3 regions of the Ammoniphilus soli genome follow, and region 2 is predicted to be linked to each of the others. Evidence: a T-box and tRNA genes for the amino acid it is inferred to sense, from the RefSeq annotation. Region 2 holds a T-box; the other regions hold tRNA genes.
What was found. The T-box of region 2 lies ahead of ABLT31_RS18740 (valine--tRNA ligase). A T-box ahead of a tRNA ligase gene usually reads a tRNA of that ligase, here a tRNA-Val.
Positions count from the first base shown of each region.

Region 1: it encodes a tRNA-Val, which carries the amino acid that the T-box ahead of ABLT31_RS18740 (valine--tRNA ligase) is inferred to sense. The anticodon was not compared.
Region 3: it encodes a tRNA-Val, which carries the amino acid that the T-box ahead of ABLT31_RS18740 (valine--tRNA ligase) is inferred to sense. The anticodon was not compared.

Region 1 covers NZ_JBEGDL010000013.1:53,935-60,160, reverse strand. Annotated here, with positions in the region: gene ABLT31_RS22540 (SDR family oxidoreductase) at 1-147, shown strand, start outside; gene ABLT31_RS22535 (2OG-Fe(II) oxygenase) at 507-1,163, opposite strand; gene ABLT31_RS22530 (hypothetical protein) at 1,752-1,991, shown strand; tRNA gene ABLT31_RS22525 (tRNA-Ala) at 2,183-2,258, opposite strand; tRNA gene ABLT31_RS22520 (tRNA-Val) at 2,486-2,562, opposite strand; tRNA gene ABLT31_RS22515 (tRNA-Gly) at 2,572-2,647, opposite strand; tRNA gene ABLT31_RS22510 (tRNA-Ser) at 2,649-2,737, opposite strand; tRNA gene ABLT31_RS22505 (tRNA-Asn) at 2,745-2,819, opposite strand; gene ABLT31_RS22500 (hypothetical protein) at 3,292-3,936, opposite strand; RNA gene ffs (signal recognition particle sRNA large type) at 4,672-4,936, shown strand; gene ABLT31_RS22490 (GNAT family N-acetyltransferase) at 5,136-5,516, opposite strand; gene ABLT31_RS22485 (hypothetical protein) at 5,894-6,148, shown strand.
Region 2 covers NZ_JBEGDL010000009.1:207,855-214,080, forward strand. Annotated here, with positions in the region: gene ABLT31_RS18705 (cbb3-type cytochrome c oxidase subunit I) at 130-1,503, shown strand; gene ABLT31_RS18710 (cbb3-type cytochrome c oxidase subunit II) at 1,531-1,917, shown strand; gene ABLT31_RS18715 (hypothetical protein) at 1,936-2,016, shown strand; gene ABLT31_RS18720 (cbb3-type cytochrome oxidase assembly protein) at 2,054-2,194, shown strand; gene ABLT31_RS18725 (c-type cytochrome) at 2,212-2,619, shown strand; gene ABLT31_RS18730 (ABC transporter permease) at 2,932-4,131, shown strand; gene ABLT31_RS18735 (ABC transporter ATP-binding protein) at 4,137-4,799, shown strand; T-box leader at 4,858-5,099, shown strand; gene ABLT31_RS18740 (valine--tRNA ligase) at 5,150-6,226, shown strand, end outside.
Region 3 covers NZ_JBEGDL010000013.1:95,617-101,842, forward strand. Annotated here, with positions in the region: gene ABLT31_RS22755 (YheC/YheD family endospore coat-associated protein) at 1-850, opposite strand, end outside; gene ABLT31_RS22760 (hypothetical protein) at 1,334-1,618, opposite strand; gene ABLT31_RS22765 (hypothetical protein) at 1,596-2,018, opposite strand; gene rsgA (ribosome small subunit-dependent GTPase A) at 2,576-3,661, opposite strand; tRNA gene ABLT31_RS22775 (tRNA-Ala) at 3,968-4,043, opposite strand; tRNA gene ABLT31_RS22780 (tRNA-Val) at 4,124-4,184, opposite strand; RNA gene ffs (signal recognition particle sRNA large type) at 4,196-4,461, opposite strand; RNA gene ssrS (6S RNA) at 4,481-4,670, opposite strand; tRNA gene ABLT31_RS22795 (tRNA-Arg) at 4,686-4,764, opposite strand; RNA gene rnpB (RNase P RNA component class B) at 4,789-5,267, opposite strand; gene ABLT31_RS22805 (DUF3237 family protein) at 5,560-5,796, opposite strand; gene ABLT31_RS22810 (substrate-binding domain-containing protein) at 5,846-6,226, shown strand, end outside.

The sequences.
Region 1 (6,226 bases), on a different contig from region 2:
ATTTCTCATACTCCGATGAGAAGGTTCGGGCATCCTGATGATCTCCTGGGAACCTTGTTGTGGTTAGCGGATGAGAATATGTCAGGTTTTGTAACCGGAGTTACCATTCCGGTTGATGGCGGCTTCATGGCTTATTCCGGAGTTTAATTAGGATTGATATGGAGGATTGGGACGAAAAGTACCCATTCCTTTTTTGTGTTTAACAACCAAAAGGATGCTATGTCGTTATACCATGCTCTTATATTGTGAGGGGCGTTTGTTGGTCAATTGGAAGATGTGGTGTGAAAAGAATTCATGACCATTGGCAAGATTGTAGTTAGAAAAGTTTTAGATCAAAGTAAGGGATAGACTATCTATCCCTTTTTATTTGTTATGGCAACTCGAGATGTAGTGAGCGATCAATCAAAACCCGAAAAACTCGGTGGTAATACTAAAATGAGTGCATAGGCTGATGTTTATACGCGAAATTTAACTTGCAGTTTACGTGACTTATTCCCCAAGCCTTTTTATGCAAATCTTTGTCTTCTCATCCATTGTGTTGCAGCCCACTTTTCCCCATTTATAACGGGTGCGCCACCATGAAAAGTTAAATCATTTAAATTCTGATCCTGATAGAAGTATTCGAAATACACCGCCATACCTTTATGTGGAGATACGGAAAAATTAAGTTTTGGAAAAAAAGTTGCTCCACCATGCTCTACATCATTTAGGTACATGACGAGTGTGCTGATTCTAGGATTATTTCCTGTTTTATTTGTTAATGAGAAAAAATCAAAATGAGCTTTATACTCTTGACCCATTTGATAATTAAGAATTTGCAGCCCTTCTCCATGTTCAATAGGTATATTCATGATAAAGGATATTCTTTTTTCAATTCTAGTAATCAGGTCATTTTCACCTTCTTGAAAAAACATACTACTACTTGTTCTTATTTCATTTACATCACGTGACGCACCAATTTTTGAACGCTCCATTTTCTCTTTTGACATTCTAATGAGCTCATCACATTCTTCGGCACTTAAAACATTACCTAAAATGACGATGAGTGGTTCATCTATTCTAGCAATGATGTTAATCTCTCTATCTTCTGTTTTTATTTTATTTCCAATGTGATTAAAGATGGTTTGTTCTTTAATCGTTAACTCGCTAGCATCTCCGCTCATGACTGGATTTGGCGAATCGCAGTGCTCCAACGCGGCAGAAATCGCTACTTTTTCATCTGTAAAATTTGTAAGTTTCTTTTTCATATATCACCTCAAAATTAAGAATTATAACTAAGATGTTGATGCATCAACTTCCTTAACCATTTGAGCATATGCTCTTTTAAATTGCTTTCAAAATTCAATTTGGTAATTTAAAAATAAGGGAAAGAATCGGATCGCTGATGAAGCTACCTTTTTTCCAATTCGAATGGGGAGGAATAAAGCAAAGAAGAATAAGTCACTTGTGCAGCCTAATGATAAGATTTTATCAGAGCATGAAAGATACGTAAATTGGGTAATTGAAATTATTTTTATAACGTGCATATCAATATAAAAAAACCTATTCATTACGACTAGTTGGAATAATGAATAAGAATGTTACTCCCACGGGTAAGATAGATTTCTCCATTTAGGTGATGCAATGCCTTTTTTGTGATTATCGGGACGTTTTATGTCCTTAGATACAATTTTATGTCCCTATATGGTAAAATAAAATATAATATAACAACATTTTAAGAAGAAGATTTCAATATTATTGGTTTCGTTTTTATGAAAGATATCCTGGATAAACAAGCTTATCGATTGAAGGAGGGCAAGATCTTGAATTATATTCATGAAATCGTTCTAAACCAAACAGGAAATCATGCATTCGTTATTGATATTGATCAAAATCAATGGTTTTGTCGTTACGTTCGTCAGCCTGAGCAGGGTGTGGAGAATTACCTTCTTGAGGTATTCCTGTTTTTTATCCATGATCGTTGGCGTTATTTTGACTGTGATGCAGCGTAATCCAAAACATCGCAATCTTTTTAGGTCATTACCTAATTCTAATTTGTGAGCTGGAGTTCAAAAAAGTCTTTGTTGCTAATGCAATAAAGACTTTTTTGTTTTTGATTAGACAAGGAAAACGTTGTGACAAAAAGAGGTAAATCCAATAGTAAAAAGCCGCCTAAAGAATTAGGCGGCTTTAATCGTATGTATGGTGGAGCAAAGCGGGATCGAACCGCTGACCTCTACACTGCCAGTGTAGCGCTCTCCCAGCTGAGCTAATGCCCCAATAAGTGGCACACGGAATAACTACGTGTGGCTGCTTCCTTCCGGACCTGACCCGTTCGGTAAGCATTCCGTTGCCGGTGGCAATCACTGGATTGGTTACCAAGATTGCCATAATATGTGCACCCTTCGGGTACAACGATCTCATTTCATCGAAGAAGCTGTTTCGACGTAGTGGTAATGAGTACAGATGGTGCCCTCTCCGAGGACAACGATATAATTCCAGCATATGGTGGACGATGACGGATTCGAACCGCCGACCTCTACGATGTCAACGTAGCGCTCTAACCAACTGAGCTAATCGTCCTTATTAATTTGGAGCGGACGACGAGACTCGAACTCGCGACCCCAACCTTGGCAAGGTTGTGCTCTACCAACTGAGCTACGTCCGCATGGCGGAGGAAGTAGGATTCGAACCCACGTGAGCTTGCACTCTAACGGTTTTCAAGACCGCCCCGTTATGACCACTTCGGTATTCCTCCATGATATTGGCTCCTCAGGACGGACTCGAACCGCCAGCCTACCGGTTAACAGCCGGTTGCTCCACCATTGAGCTACTGAGGAATGTTGTACTTGCTGACAAAAAAGATTATATAAGATTATGGTGTTAAAATCAAACGTGATTTTTTGGTATGAATGTAAATGAAAAATAAAAATGTAGATTTCTATGGAGAGGGTGAGCAATCGACACCTGTAGATACAAGAGCGTAATGGCAACGGCAGCATAGTAGAGCGACCATAATATGGTGTGGCTTCTTGGAAGGAGTGTAAGTTTCCCTTTGCCCCCATGGAATCGCTTGAGTTATATCCGCGCTTTTTGATTTCATGTAATCCATTTTTTCCCTTTGCTTTATCTTTTGGCTTTCTCAGGCGAGTAGGCAAATAGCAGATCCGTAATGGGCAGTCATTTCATAATAGGTGTGGTTGAGAATGGGGTCGTAGCGATCTGCCTTCTTGACCCCGGATTTTGATTACCCTGACTTCAGTTGTTTGAGGGTTAAGATAGTTATAGCACGAATTATTAAACACGGACTTTCTAAAAATTACGGTTTTGGAAATTTTGCGTAGTTTGGTATTGATTGTTCGTTTGTCCAATCCCATAATAGTCAGGCGTTAGGGTACCGTAACTATTTAGTTGATTAAAAGAAGCAGGTAAAGTTTGGCCGTTTGGATTCATTATCCTTTGTCCACTAATGTTATTAAAAGTCGGGTTGATTCTTGCTGGGTGAATGTTTTGACTAAATTGACTTTGAGCAGAAAATTGATTTTGCCCATAGCCTTGCTGTGGGATTGGATGGGACATTTGATTCTTTTGGCTTTTTGTCTGTTGCATTTGTCCGTTGCCATGTTGACTGTAAAACTGGGACATTGAAGTGTTTTGTTGACTTATATTTGGATTGGTTTTGTACTGTTGAACGCTATGGTTCAAAAGCGGTGTCGCTTTTTGAATAAAATCAGTTAGTTGCTGGTTCATCACTCGAAGTTGGTGTTGAGATTCTTCAAATAATTGCTGAATTTGTTGTATTAAATCATTAGGGTTGAAGGTATTGCTTGTTTGTTGATGTAAGGAATCTATTATTTCATTTAATTGGGATCTGATCACCCCAATTTCACGTGACATTTCTTCTTGTACTATTTTCTTTGCTTCTTTATCTACTTCCTGACGGGTTTGCTTATTCATTCATCTTGCTCCTTTTTTGTTATATGACTTTATTAGCATGAGCAAAATCCTTTTAAATATCCCTATCGATGTGCATAAAAAAACAGGATTGGTATTCAATCTTACATCATCATTATTTGGCATTTATATGTATCATCAGATATTATCAGCAAAGTCAATAGTTAAGGAGCCGTAATGAAATCGGCTCCTCTTTTTGTTCCTGAAATTCAATTATTACAAACCCACTGTCCATAATCGGATTGTGGGGCTGTTTCAATATTATTCCTGCAACCCGGCAGGATCATCTCCCGGATCACCTCAACATCCATTCCATTGACCGCAATTGATACACTTCCATTTGCCCCAGCTCCATATTAGATGGAATCCGCATATGGGACATTCTGGTGTTTCTTTTTCCATAAAGACCTCCACTTCAAATATATGTGTTCAGGATACGAAAATAAATCCGGACTGTCTAGAGGCGCGATAATAGATTTGATGGAGTAGGCAAGGGTATTCTGCTAACAGAGCGTTTAACGGAAGATAATCCAACGAATTGTGTCAATATTCAAAACTCCATTTCAGGATTAAACTATTAAGATATAGGACATCCTAACCCCCTCTAACCATAGTCTACAAAACTCTTCCCAAACTGGGATCGCGGAAAGGTCAACCTGCGGAAACCCACCTGCGAGAGCGCGGGTTGAAAAAACAAATGGAGAAACGGCATCTGTGGGACTCAATTAACAATACATACCGTGCTAGATGGGGAGTTGGCGGTGCCCTGTAACCCGCAATCCGCCTTAGCGGGGTTGAATTCCCATCTGCGGTGCGAATATGTGAGGTCTGCCTTGTGCAGGTAGTGTTGAGAATTGGGTCCAACGCAATGGAAGCCCATGAATCTGGTCAGGTCCGGAAGGAAGCAGCCATAAGTGGAGTCTTCGATGTGCCGGTGGAGCGCCTGATTTGAGCTAACCGCATAAGTAACGCTCGGATGTTCGTATCCAGGATGGGTGCACGGTGATTTATTATACATATAAGCTCGATGCAAGCCAATTCCTAACTTAAAGGGATTGGCTTTTTGTTTTATCAGGAGGTTCGATAACAGAAAAAAAGAGGGCATCTCTCAAAAGCTTTGCTTTTGGGAGACCCTCCTCTATGTAAATAATATGTCCGCCCTCTTTACTTACACCTTATATAAAAGCTTAAAAGGTTAGGGTTTAGTGAATTTCATGAAATAGGCGTTGCCCGTATTTCCACTTGCTTTTTAGATCGTCATCTCCAAAGCCCATTACATAAAAACCGTCTTGGCTGCATATGGATTGGAATCCGCATTTTCTCCAAAAAGGAACACTTTCTTCACAACTATCGAGGAACAAGGTAAACCCATTCTGTTTGGCCCATGATTCCAGTTGTTCGACAATACTCAGACCAATATGTTGTCTTCGATAACTTGTCGGTATGCGCAATAGTCCAATGAACAAAATATGATGTTTTATATCAACAAACAGGTCCAATACTTTATTATCATATGCAAATCCTGGATCTTTCATCATCTGGTCGGTACAGATCGTGATATGATCAGGCTCAATAGTTTCCATAGAATATATAGAATATTGGTCAAGAATGGTTTGCACATCAGAAATAAAAGAATATACCATGTTTTATCACCCGAATACATTATGCTCCATTTCGACAATGTTCGTCAATTTTTGTCAACGTTTACAATAACAAGTTTAAATTTTCAAAATAACTTATATTAGGAGACTCTTGTTTAAGATGAAAAAAGCCAATCCCTAAATCCTTGAAGGGATTGGCTTTTTGTGTTTCGGTTTCGTATCAGAAGAGTTTTAAGAAAGTAACAATCTATACGGGGATGGCAACGATAAGGCATCAGTCAATATAAGAAAATCCAAACGGATGAAGGCGAAGATAAATAGAAGGGGTAATTCGTTAGGGTAGCCGTCCATACGGCGGAATGATAGTAGCGGGAGCGAGTATGCACCCTAACGATGGTTTCTGTTTTTTCAAACGGCACAAAGGGGTTCTTTCTTCATCAATACAAGACGGAACTCTTAGAACGGGTGGAATACGAAGAAGAACTTACGGCATTGGTGCATTAAAAGGGGCGGTAATCATTCTAAAAACGTTAGTAGAATATGTACCGGCAGCAAACGGGCATAGATCGGTTTTCAGACAACAAAAGCTGCGGCAAAAGCGTGTCGGTCGGTAAGGGTTAGAATCCATTTAAGTGGGGATTTCTAGCCTATTTTTGCCTTGTTATTGCAAGCGGGTTAACTTTTATTTAGAA
Region 2 (6,226 bases):
ACATTCTAATATTAACACCTTAACTATAGTGTTAATGGTTGGAGGGATGATTTCAGGAAGAAATATTCTAAGAGTGAGAATGGGTTGGTGCTGGTGGAGAGGTTTAACTGAAATTAGGGAGGTAATAAGATGTTTAGTAATGCGGAACATAGTGCAGCTAAAAATTTTTGGTACACTGCCATATTCTGGCTGCTCATTTCCATGTTGGCAGGTCTTGTCGTAGCAATTAAACAAATGTCGCCAAATTTCTTAGGGGGAACAAGTTGGCTGACATATGGGCGGGTTCGTCCGATCCATACCAACGGGGTATTATTGGCATGGCTGTCTATGGTGAACGTAGGCTGTATGTTTTATATCGTTCCTAAATTGCTTCGTACGAAGCTTTGGAGTGAAAAGCTTGGTAATATCACGTGTGTATTATGGAACATTGGAATTGTTGCAGCGGTTTTAGCTCTAGCCAGCGGTAATAGTACAGGGGTAGAGTATGCAGAATTGCCTTTATGGCTGGATCTTACGGTTGCGTTTGTAGTTGTGCTAGTTATGATTAACGTTTATATGACAATAAAAAATCGTAAAGAAAAGCAATTATATGTTAGTATTTGGTATTTCGTAGGGTCGTTGATTTGGCTTCCAGGGGTTTGGATCGTTGGGAATGTTCCTGCGCCTTTAGTAGGTGGAGCAATCCAGGCTAATATGAACTGGTTCTATGGACATAACGTTTTGGGTCTTTGGTTTACAACAGTGGGTATTGGTACGATGTATTATTTATTGCCGAAATTGACAGGAAAGCCGTTATACAGCCATAAGCTTTCTTTGATTGGATTCTGGACGATCGGTACGTTTTATGTTTGGAATGGACCGCATCACTTAGTCAACAGTCCGATTCCTCTTTGGTTAATGAAAGCCGGGATTATTCCTTCTATTCTATTGATTATTCCAGTATGGACCGTTTTGGCTAACGTAATCGGAACGATGAAAGGTCAATGGCATCAAGTACAGGATAACGTGAGTTTGAAGTTTTTAATTACAGCAATGATCTTCTATTTAATGGCTTGTTTGCAGGGTCCTTTCCAAGCGCTTATGTCCGTAAGTGCAGTAGTTAAATATACCCATTGGGTTCCGGGTCATGCCCATATGGCACCTTTCGGGGCGTTTTCTTTCATTGGATTTATCATGATTTACTATGCTATTCCTCGTATTACAGGGAGAGAAATTTACAGCAAAGCACTGATGAGCTGGCATTATTATTTGTCGGTTTTAGGCTTCCTGATTTTCGCTTTTAGCATGTGGATCGCCGGGGTAATGCAAGGCTTTGCTTGGATGGAGGCTACTCCATTTATTGAGACCGTCAGAATGGCTGCTCCGTTTGTTGCTGTTCGTGCCGTGGGCGGTACATTAATGATTCTTGCGCAGTTTTTCTTTGCTTACAACATTTATAAAACCGTTAGGGTCGGTAAGGCATTTAAGGCTGACCACTCTGACGAGGCAACAGCAATAGCTTAATGCGTAAAGGGGGAATTTGCAGTGGATATGGAAAAAAGCGCGCTAGGGATATTTATAGCAGCGGTCGTCTTATTCATGATGGGGACGTTTGCGACGATTATCCTTCCTTTCTATGATGATCAAATGATGGAAACGACTAAAAATGCAGAAGCAAGAGCTTATGCGGAAGGATCTGCAGAAGCATCCGGCCGCGAGATTTATATTCGTGAAGGATGTAACACTTGTCATACTCAGGTCGTTCGACCAGTTAAAGCGGACTTGGCAATGAATATCGGGCCAGTTACTGTACCAGGAGACTATCAAAATGATGAACCGCACTTATGGGGTTCCAACCGGGTAGGTCCGGATCTGATGTGGGTAGGGGCGCGTACAAGTGCTGAATGGAACTTGGCTCACTTGAAAAACCCTCAATAAATTGTTCCGGGCTCGATAATGCCCAAGTATGACTACTTAAGTGATGAAGATTTAAATGATCTCGTTTCCTATTTAATGAGTTTAAAGCCTGCACAATAAGAAATCGCAGGAATTTCAGCGAGAAGGAGGAAAAAATATGAGTTTGAGTTCGTTGCTGCTCATCACGGTTATGGCGACCTTTTCGTTTTCTGCCATTCTCATGTATTTTGGAGCCAAAAGAATGGGCCAGTTTGAGGATGTAGAAGGGATTAAATACAGAATGCTTGAAGACGAATAGTAAGGGGAGGAACTGTCATGGCTAACAACCATCATAAAGATGAACATGTAGATGTGGTTAACGGGATGAAGCAAGGGCACGGAAAAATCCCGAAAGTACTCATTTTTGTATATACGGCATTAGGTGTATGGGCGGTCATGTATGCTTTATTGGCCGGTCCGCTCGATGAGCGGGATACGATGGCAGCACCTGCCGGAGTTAGTGCCGAAGCTGGCAAAGCACAAGCCGGCCAATGCTTGGCCTGTCATGGTGCAGACTTGACTGGCGGTATCGGACCGTCTCTTGTAGGTGTTATTGATAGGCTTGGCGAAGATGAATTCAAAAATGTAATGAAGAATGGCCGGAATTCCATGCCAGCTCTTGGAGCGGCATGGACGGATGACCAGATGGGTTCTATGATCGAATACTTGAAAACTGTAAAGTAGGAAGAAGGGGACAGTTTTGTCCCCCCTTGCCTATCCATTAGTCATTTACACAGATGTCAAAATAAAATGTTGGGCATCTGTTTGAGGGGCTAAACACAAGGAATGGTGGCGAGATCATGCTAAGCAATGTTCAGATTATTTATCATATCCTATGGACTATTGTAGTCATCTGGATTATCTCCATCACCGTTTACACGATTAATAGAAGAGACCTGTAAGGGGCTTGGCAGAAATTACTTTGTCGAGTTTCCTCTATATTTATCTTTGTAATCCTAGAGATGGTGTTTAAGGGGTGAGGAAAAGTTGAATCGAATGCTGGTCATAGCTTGGAGGAATCTAAAGCGAAAAATATCGCGGACATTACTTTTGGCGGGAAGTGCAGGCTTAACAGCCTTTATTTTATTTGCAAGCTATTTTTTTGTGCATTCCATGGAACGAAGCATTGAAGCGAGCTCCAGTCGTTTAGGAGCGGACCTGCTGGTTGTACCGAAAGGCTTTGGAAATCAGGCGGGGGATTTGATTATTTCCGGAAACGCGACGCCATTTTATATGGATAAGCAAGTCTTAGATCGTATCGAATCCATACCTGAAGTCGAAAAAGCAACAGCCCAAATTTACTTGGAGACCGTTTCGACGGTTTGCTGCCGTACCCAAGGGGACTTTCCGATTGTTGCTTTTGATCCCATAACCGATTTTACGCTGAGACATTGGATGGCTAATAAAAAGGAATTAGGTAAATATGATATCCTGATTGGTTCTGCCGCAGGCGGTGAGAACTTTTTATTCCACTATGACAATGAATATGTGGAAGAGTGGGTAACCTTGTTTGGGAAAGATTTTTCTGTAAAAGGGGTCATGTTCCCAACGGGAATGGGAACAGATAATACGATTTTCATGCACATGGATGCCGCGCACGAGCTGAATGGAAAAGAGGGCTCCGGTCTGAAATTTCCCCAAGGCCAAATTTCCATTGTCTTAGTCAAAACGGACCCAGGGATGGAAAGCTTCGTCAAGAGAGAAATTGAAAAGTTAAATGCGGAAGTGGACGTGGCGCAAGGAAAAGGCCTGCAAGAATTAATCAGCACGCAAATCTTTCCTGTGAAATTATTAAGCTATTTGATGATTGTACTGGTTTTAGTGATGAGCTCGCTTCAGGTTGCCACGATGTTTACGGCATTAATCAGTGAAAGGCGCAAGGAAATTGGCATGCTGCGAGCGATGGGAGCAACAAGGGGCGCAACCTATCGGTTGCTGCTGCTGGAGGCAGGGATGGCCTCGTTGATGGGGGCCAGCATCGGTTCCCTGATGTCCGCGGCTGGTCTGTACGATAATCGAATCCTAATCATGCAGGTATTGCAGCTGCCTCTGTTGTTCCCTGACTGGGCTTCCGGTTTGGTGATTGGCTTAGGTACGACTGCGGTAACGGTTGGAATATCGGTATTGGCCGCGTTTTTTCCTATTCGAAGCACGATTAAAATGGAACCATATGAAGCGATACGGGAAGGGGAGTAGCCCTTATGATCCGACTGGAAAAAGTGAAAAAAAGCTATCGTTTAGACCGTGATAGATGGATTCATGCTTTAGAAGACATCACGGTAGAGATAGAAAAGGGAGAGTTCCTTTCCATTGTGGGGCCTTCCGGCAGCGGGAAATCAACTTTTTTAGCGATAGCTGGCTTGATTGACCGACCATCGGAAGGGAAGGTATGGTTTGATGGCCGGGACGTTACGACGTTATCTGATGCTCAAAGAGCAGGGATTCGTTCGCAAAAATGCGGCTTTGTTTTTCAGTTTCCCAGCTTGATTCCTACCTTAACTTCTTTGGAAAATGTGATGTTGCCTAAGACCATTGCGGGTCGCTATGAAGCAGCGGATGAGGGGCAAGCGTCAGCTCTATTAGAAAAGGTAGGTCTAGCGGACAAGGCTGAGCATTTACCTTTTCAATTGAGCGGCGGGGAACAGCGGAGAGTGGCTATGGCCAGAGCTTTAATGAACGATCCCGAAGTCGTGTTGGCCGATGAGCCCACGGGGGCACTGGATCAGGAAAATGCCATGATTATTTTAGACGTCTTTAAACAGCTAAACAAAGAAGGTAAAACCATCCTTATGGTGACTCATGATCGGGAGCTTGCTCTGCAGGGACAGCGAATGATTCGAATTGAAAAAGGCAAAGTGGTTTAATTCATCCTGCTCTTGTCTAAGCTGATAGTAATTTGGTAAAATAGGTTCAGTTTTATAGCAGATGACGCTGAGTGGGAAGATTAGGCAGTGAAGCCATCAAGAGAGAGGAGTCCTTGGCTGGGAGACTTCTTTGGATTGTAGCTGCTGAAGGTAGCCCAGGAGTTTTCCTTCTGAAAGTATGCACGATTAGGAAGGAACGGTTCCCAACCGTTAACAGGGTTAAGGGAGCATTGCTTCATGGCCTGGATGGCATGAGCATTGCTAACAAAGGTGGTACCGCGAGCTTCTTTCGTCCTTTGGATGGGAGAGGTTTTTTCATTTTTATACAGGTGTGCAGGAGGGATTTTAAGATGTCGGAGCATCAAACAAAGGAAATGCCAACCAAATACGACCCGAAGGAAACCGAGGGAAAATGGTATACTTATTGGCTTGAAGGAGATTACTTCAAAGCCGAGCGAAATGCGGAGAAAACACCTTTTACAATTGTGATTCCACCTCCGAACGTAACAGGGAACTTACATATCGGTCATGCTCTAAACAATACATTGCAGGATATTTTGATTCGTGCCAAACGCATGCAGGGATTCGATGCGCTGTGGCTGCCGGGGATGGACCATGCAGGGATTGCCACTCAAGCTCGCGTAGAAGCTATGCTTCGAGAAGAAGGAACATCCCGTTATGACCTTGGTCGGGAGAAGTTTGTTGAAAAGGTTTGGGAATGGAAAGAGAAGTATGCAGGAGTTATTCGTCAGCAATGGTCTAAGATGGGCTTGTCCCTGGATTACTCCCGCGAGCGTTTCACCCTCGACGAAGGCTTGTCCAATGCGGTCCGCGAGGTATTTGTTCGTCTCTATGAGAAGGGTCTGATTTACCGCGGGGCCTATATTATTAACTGGGATCCGCAAACGCGGACAGCCCTTTCGGATATCGAAGTGGAATATAAAGAGGTTAAAGGTGCTCTTTATCACCTTCGTTACCCTCTTAAAGATGGAACTGGACACATCGAAGTGGCTACTACCCGTCCGGAAACGATGCTCGGGGATACGGCTGTTGCTGTCCATCCTGAGGATGAGCGCTATCAGCATCTCATTGGGAAAACGGTCATTTTGCCGATCGTCGGTCGGGAAATTCCGATTGTAGCGGATGATTATGTAGATAAAGAATTCGGTAGCGGAGCCGTAAAAATTACACCTGCACATGACCCGAATGACTTTGAATTAGGGAACCGCCATCAGTTGGAGCAAATTCTAGTGATGGATGAAACGGGGACAATGAATGACAATGCAGGCCCATACCAAGGACTGGACCGATTCGCTTGCCGCAAGAAAATCGTTGCTGATCTTCAGGAGCAAGGGATTTGCTTCAAGATTGAAGAACATATTCACCAAGTGGGTCATAGCGAACGCAGCGGAGCGGTAGTTGAGCCG
Region 3 (6,226 bases), on a different contig from region 2:
GCAGCCAGTTAGATATTTCTGTAGGTTCACCTATCCGTCTTTTAATGATTGGTTTTTTCCCTTCCCGGTTCGGATACTCAACGAGGTATCCATTACGGCTCCTTTTCACTTTTCTGATCCCTTTTGACAAGGTCCCTCTAGTAGGCTTGAGATAAACAGCACCATACTTTTTCAAGCTTTCATCCAAATCTTTTACCTGTTTTACGGGGATCGTGTAAGGAAGATGACTGCGGAGTTCCGGGAAAGGGGATAGACGCATCCATAATTCCCATTTGCTGAATGATCCATTGGAATAACTGTTGAATATACGCCCCGCCATGCGGGAAGATAGATGATCGAAAATCCTCCTGCTTAACCGCGTTCGGTTATAAGCGGCTCCCGGATAGGGAAAGGTACCCTCTTTCCAAGGAGTAGCCCCTTTTGGGGCATGAGGGTCAAAATAATAACCCTTGATGGCTTGCCTCTTTGTATCGATCCCATCACTGGCACATAAATACAGAAGCCCGTTAATCTTACTGTATCGGGTAAAGTAACCGCGGAAATCGTCCAGTTGTTCGGCATTTATTTTCTTATGCTCTGAAAATACAATCAAGGCGATTACGGGTCCGAGATGAATTCGGTTTTTCAGACTATACATTTTATAAGGGAGATGATCGGGTATCGAAAATCGCTTCTTCCAGTCTTTCAGCAAACCAATGGTGTGCGGCGCGAAATCTTCATTTCTTCGAATGTCCGCTTGCTGGACCCAGGATCCAAAATGAAAGATGACTCGTCCCGGGGCAATTCCATATTCTTTGATGGTTTGAGAATTCATAACTATGCGGTTTCCTGGAATCCATTCTATTTGCATGTTTCTATCAACCTCGCAATAGTTTCGTATAATTCAGTCTATGAATCTATTTTGTATAAGTAATAGACTACTGCATCGAGATTTGAATAAAAGGCTATGAAACAATTACAGATTTAGGATGCGAAGGGGTTCCAGACCTTATCGCGGAAGTGTTATCCCCTTCAACCGCTAAGAAAGAGAAAGGAGTCAAGAAACGATTATACGAATGAGCGGGAGTTAAAGAATATTGGATCGTTGACCCTTTTAATCATACGATAGAGGTATACAGCAGCTTATCCGATGGGGGAAAGTTTGGGGAAGCCACATTGTATGGGCCTGAAGATGAGCTCAAAGTGGAAATGCCGGAAGGTCTTGTCATGGACCTAAGTGCAATGTTTATCTGACCAGTCAAGGCTATTTTCGCAAAGAAAAGCCAAGAGGCCGAACTCGAGTACCGTTCGACCTCATTAGCCTTATAACCAGTCTTTATGCGCAATTATCTTTTTATGTAAGATTAATAAAGTCTGTTGTTCCCGTAAACAATTCTAACTCTTTCGCTACTGCCAGCTGCATCTTTTCCCCACATTTCTCACTGCATATCGCAAAAATTCCATCTTGTCCACTTTTCTTTGCCTCTGCCCCCTCTGCCGTAACAATGAGTGGAACACTTGTTTTTCTTGAAGTTAAATAAACTGAAGTAATTTGGCCGCCTAGTTCGTTGAAATCGACATTTGGTCTAAACTTAACACTTAATCCAAAACAGGGTTTATTTTCTCCTATTTTTTTCATACACCATGCGCAGCGAAGCATGAGCAACACCCCTACTTTTTGATAGATAATGCTGAATTGAAATGAATCTTATATAAAAAATAATAACATCAAGAGCACTCATATCACCAGCATTTACCAAAAGCGTCGTGTATTCCATGCAGTAGAAACCAAGCATCACTTGGGTATTCGATTCTCCTTTCCTAGAATATTTCCTTCTTAAACAATAAAACCTGCCAATTGAATTAGCTGGATTGTAGGAATAGAAGGTGACATTTATCTTTTTACTATTTAACATTTTGTTAATATTACATTTAGTATTTAATATGGCATTAAGTGAGGAACGGAGTGCATGATATCCATATTTGCCTTCTAATTCACGCTCTCCCAAAATTGAGCGGCTGCTTTGGATAGGGCTCATCTTTTAATTTTACAATAAGATCATACAATACCCAAAAATCTTTCAGCGCTGGGAATATAAAATGGAAGAGGAATCTAATGTGAACTGCTGAAATGAAAATACCCCTGAACTCCATCGCATTGGAATTCAGGGCTTGATAGGAAGTTAAGTAGGGTTTTGTCCATTCATAAAGCTGGTTATACATAATCCACAATACGGCAAACACAATCGTAGCAAACAACTCACTGGTAAATAAACTAAACAACTTGTTCTTAACCTTTTTGTGCATTAAATCACCTTTTTTACTATCGACTGGTTGCTGTTGATCGATGTGTCAGAGGCATTAGCTTCGTTTCCCGACAGTGCGGATCTTCAACAGCTCCTATTTTTTCTCCATCAGGCGTTAAGCTAGATTAATCATTTTTTTCCATTGCGAAGTCAGTCGTAACACAAGGACATTATTTGAACATGGAGTTTGTTGCCGAAGGGGTAGAAAATGAACAGAACCTTCTGCAAAATAAAGTGCCGGCTCCAAATGGAGCCGGTCTAAAATAAAAAATGATCATTACATGGAATAATCAACGCCTCTTGTTCTTATTCTTTTCTCTCAAGAACTTCCTGGCATTTTTCATGCCTCCCATGCCGCCAAACATTTCATTAATCTTTTCTTTTTCAATCATCTTAGAATTCAAGCCATCATACTTCGCTTCCTTTTTGAGTTTCCGGAAGCTTTCTAGCCTTTCCGCAGACAACGTGCCAAACCTTATCGCTTCTTGCACGGCGCAGTTAGGCTCACTTTCATGGGAACAATCGTTAAACGCGCATCGGGAAGCAAGGTCGTCAATGTCCGCAAAGGATTTTGAGAAATCGGCATGAATCACACCAAGCTCACGCATTCCAGGCGTATCAATGACTACGCCACCTTCCGGAAGGATCATTAACTCGCGTCGGGTTGTCGTGTGCCTGCCCTTATCGTGATCGCCCACTTCATTGGTTTTCAATTCGTTTCGGCCGAGAAGACGATTAATTAAAGTGGATTTCCCAACTCCAGAAGATCCTATAAACGCAACGCTCTTGCCATGAGAAAGATATCTTTTTACCGATTGGTATCCATCAACGGACATGCTTGTGGTGACAAGCACATCTACACCTATCGCAATCGATGAAATCACGCAAAGCTTTTCCTCAAGATCCTCGCAGAGATCTGATTTTGTAAGTACAATCACCGGCACGGCCCCGCTATCCCAACCGATGGACAAATAGCGCTCTAGTCTGCGAAGATTGAAATCCTGGTTAAGGGACATACAGATGAAAACAATATCCATATTAGCTGCGACAATTTGCGCAGCGGTGGCCTTACCTGCCACGTTTCGCACAAAAGCACTTTTTCTGGTTAGGAAATGGTGAATGATTCCATAACCTTGGCAAGGATCTGTTCGGTCCACCATTACAAAATCTCCAACAGCAGGGTATTCGTAACGTTCAGTAGCTGTATGTCGGAGCTTTCCGGATATCTTAGCCGTTATCTCACCTTTATCCGTAAAGACCCTATATAAATCTTTAGCTTGGGACGAAATTCTGCCTATATGAAGATCTTTATATTTACTGGACTCCTGTATAAAATGTTCAGTCAGCCCAAGTTTTTTCATATCTGTAGGATTCAAGTGGTTTCCTCCTTAAGTTTGGATGAAACTTTTGGGAGGATTTATGCAATAATTATTTTGCATATCCCTCCCCGTCTCCTACAATCTCAGCCATTCTCCTGCTCATCATCCATCAACATCTCCTTTCAATTCCATTGCCGCAAGGGCTGAATTCATTTTACCAAATATTGTTCGTCTTATGAAGAATCCTGATCCGATCCATTCATACGATTAAAGCCGCTCTAAAATTATAAGCTGCTTTTTTTCCCGATATACAGCAAAAAGAGTCTCCTGAAAAATCAAGAGACTCTCAAAAAATACTATGTATGGTGGAGCATAGCGGGATCGAACCGCTGACCTCTACACTGCCAGTGTAGCGCTCTCCCAGCTGAGCTAATGCCCCATTTTAATGTGCCATATGGCACCAATCTATGATAAACTTCTTTCGAAGTGAAGCGGAAAGTTAACTCAATGAGGTTATATTGGTGGACGATAATGGATTACGATGTCAACGTAGCGCTCTAACCAACTGAGCTAATCGTCCTGTTTAAAACACCGTGCACCCATCTTAGATACGAATAACCAAGCGTTACTTGTGTAAGTTAGCTCAAACCAGGCTACCCCACGGCACATAGAAGGCTCCACTTATGGCTGCTTCCTTCCGGACCTGACCAGGTTCATGGGTTTCCATTGCGTTGGACCCGATTCTCAACACTACTCTCACAAGGCAGACCTCACCTATTCGCACCGCAGATGGGAATTCAACCCCGCTAAGGCGGATTGCGGGTTACAGGGCACCGCCAACTCCCCATCTAGCACGGTATGTATTTGTTTAAAGAAGTATGTCCCACAGATGCCGTTTTCTCTAATTGTTTTTTCAACCCGCGCTCTCGCAGGTGGGTTTCCGCAAGCTGACCTCTCCGCGATCCCAGTCCAAGGAGTGGGCATGGCGTTGTGTCAACAAATTTAAGAATCCCTAAAAAACAGTACGGTTTAAAACAGAAAGAGATCACGCACACCGCAGGATATGTATCCTGTTGCTTTATGGCGCGCTCGGAGGGATTCGAACCCCCGGCAAACCTGGTACCGGAAACCAGTGCTCTATCCAGCTGAGCTACGAGCGCAATCTTAAAGTTGGCACATGAAATGGCTGTAAGCCAGGTTTTGTTCCTGCGTGCTGTAACGATGCCACTCTCGCACAACAGGTGTAGTCATATGACTATCGGTTCAACACCGATCCACCCTTTTGGTTGAATTCCCTCCAGGTGGTGCCCCTACCATTCCCTATCTTGACATCAAGGGGTAAACCCTGAACTTTGATAAAATAATTTTATCAAAGTTCACCCAAAAGGTTGATGTCAAGGTAGGGAAAATTTGGGTTGCTCGCTCGTGGGGTTTACCGCGTTCCATCGCGATCCTTTCGGATTGCGCTGCGTTTCTGTGGCACTTTCAGGCTACACTCAGCATATCTCTTTTGAGACTTAGCATGATTTCACCGCCGTCAGTCGATACTAATATCGACTGACCACCCTTGCAGGTGGCACGAACACTCCGGGCATCTCAGCTCCGGGCGAGCCTGGACTTTCCTCAACTTATGCTTATACATAAGCCGCGACTACTCACCATTTCATGTTATGTAATTGTCAATGAATCAGTGATGATCGAGCTGTGATAGTTAATTTATCATATTTCTGTGCTTCATGTCATTAGTGAATGTTTTCCAGAAATCGCTGTTTTGTGTTTCTCGTTGACTTCTCAACAGCGAAATCTAATTTATCATGTTTAAATTCTAAATGCAATAGGTTGTTATTTCCAATCCTAAATAACAAAAGCAAAGTATATCCTAAATTGTATTTCAAGAAATCATGCACTCGAACAAGGGATCCCTCAAAAAAGAAGGATATTTGAGGCTACGGACTCTATTTCACTAGATAAGCATCATAAATGACGCCGCGGTCGGTCTTTGATATAACACAAGCAAACGCCACAACATGGTTCAACCAAGAATACTTCTCAGATGAAGTCTCAAAAAACAGATGTTGTTTAAAGTAATAGGAAGAAGGATCTACCGGTAGACCGGCCTTTCTTTCCTCCATAACCTCCGGGCTCTGCTGGACATAGCCTTTTAGTATAAAGGCTAATAATTGCACCGTCATCCGTTTGCAACAAATATCGGGTGTCTATTCCCTTTGTTGTTTCCTGATAATGATTCCCCGTGTTCCAGTCTGCTCCGACAGGCAGAACCGTTCCTTAATCCTGGGTCCTTCGAACTGTCCGCCTGACCTGAATGAACTTCCGGATTTACCTCGAATCAAGCATAAAATGGATCCCACTTCCCAAAAAATAGACGATCAGTGGTGGCAGGTGCGATTTTCACGTCCCCCTTTGATATTCATGGAAGTAGATCGGCCAGAAACATGCAAAGAAATGGTTATGCAAGGATTGGGTTATTGCATATTGCCAAGATACATGATAAAAAAAGAGGAATTAAGCGAGGATCTTTTTGTCCTTCCGTTAACCCAAATGGACGGCAAACCCTTCATGCGAAACCTTTGGGCCTTGTATCGCGAAGAAGACACCAATCTT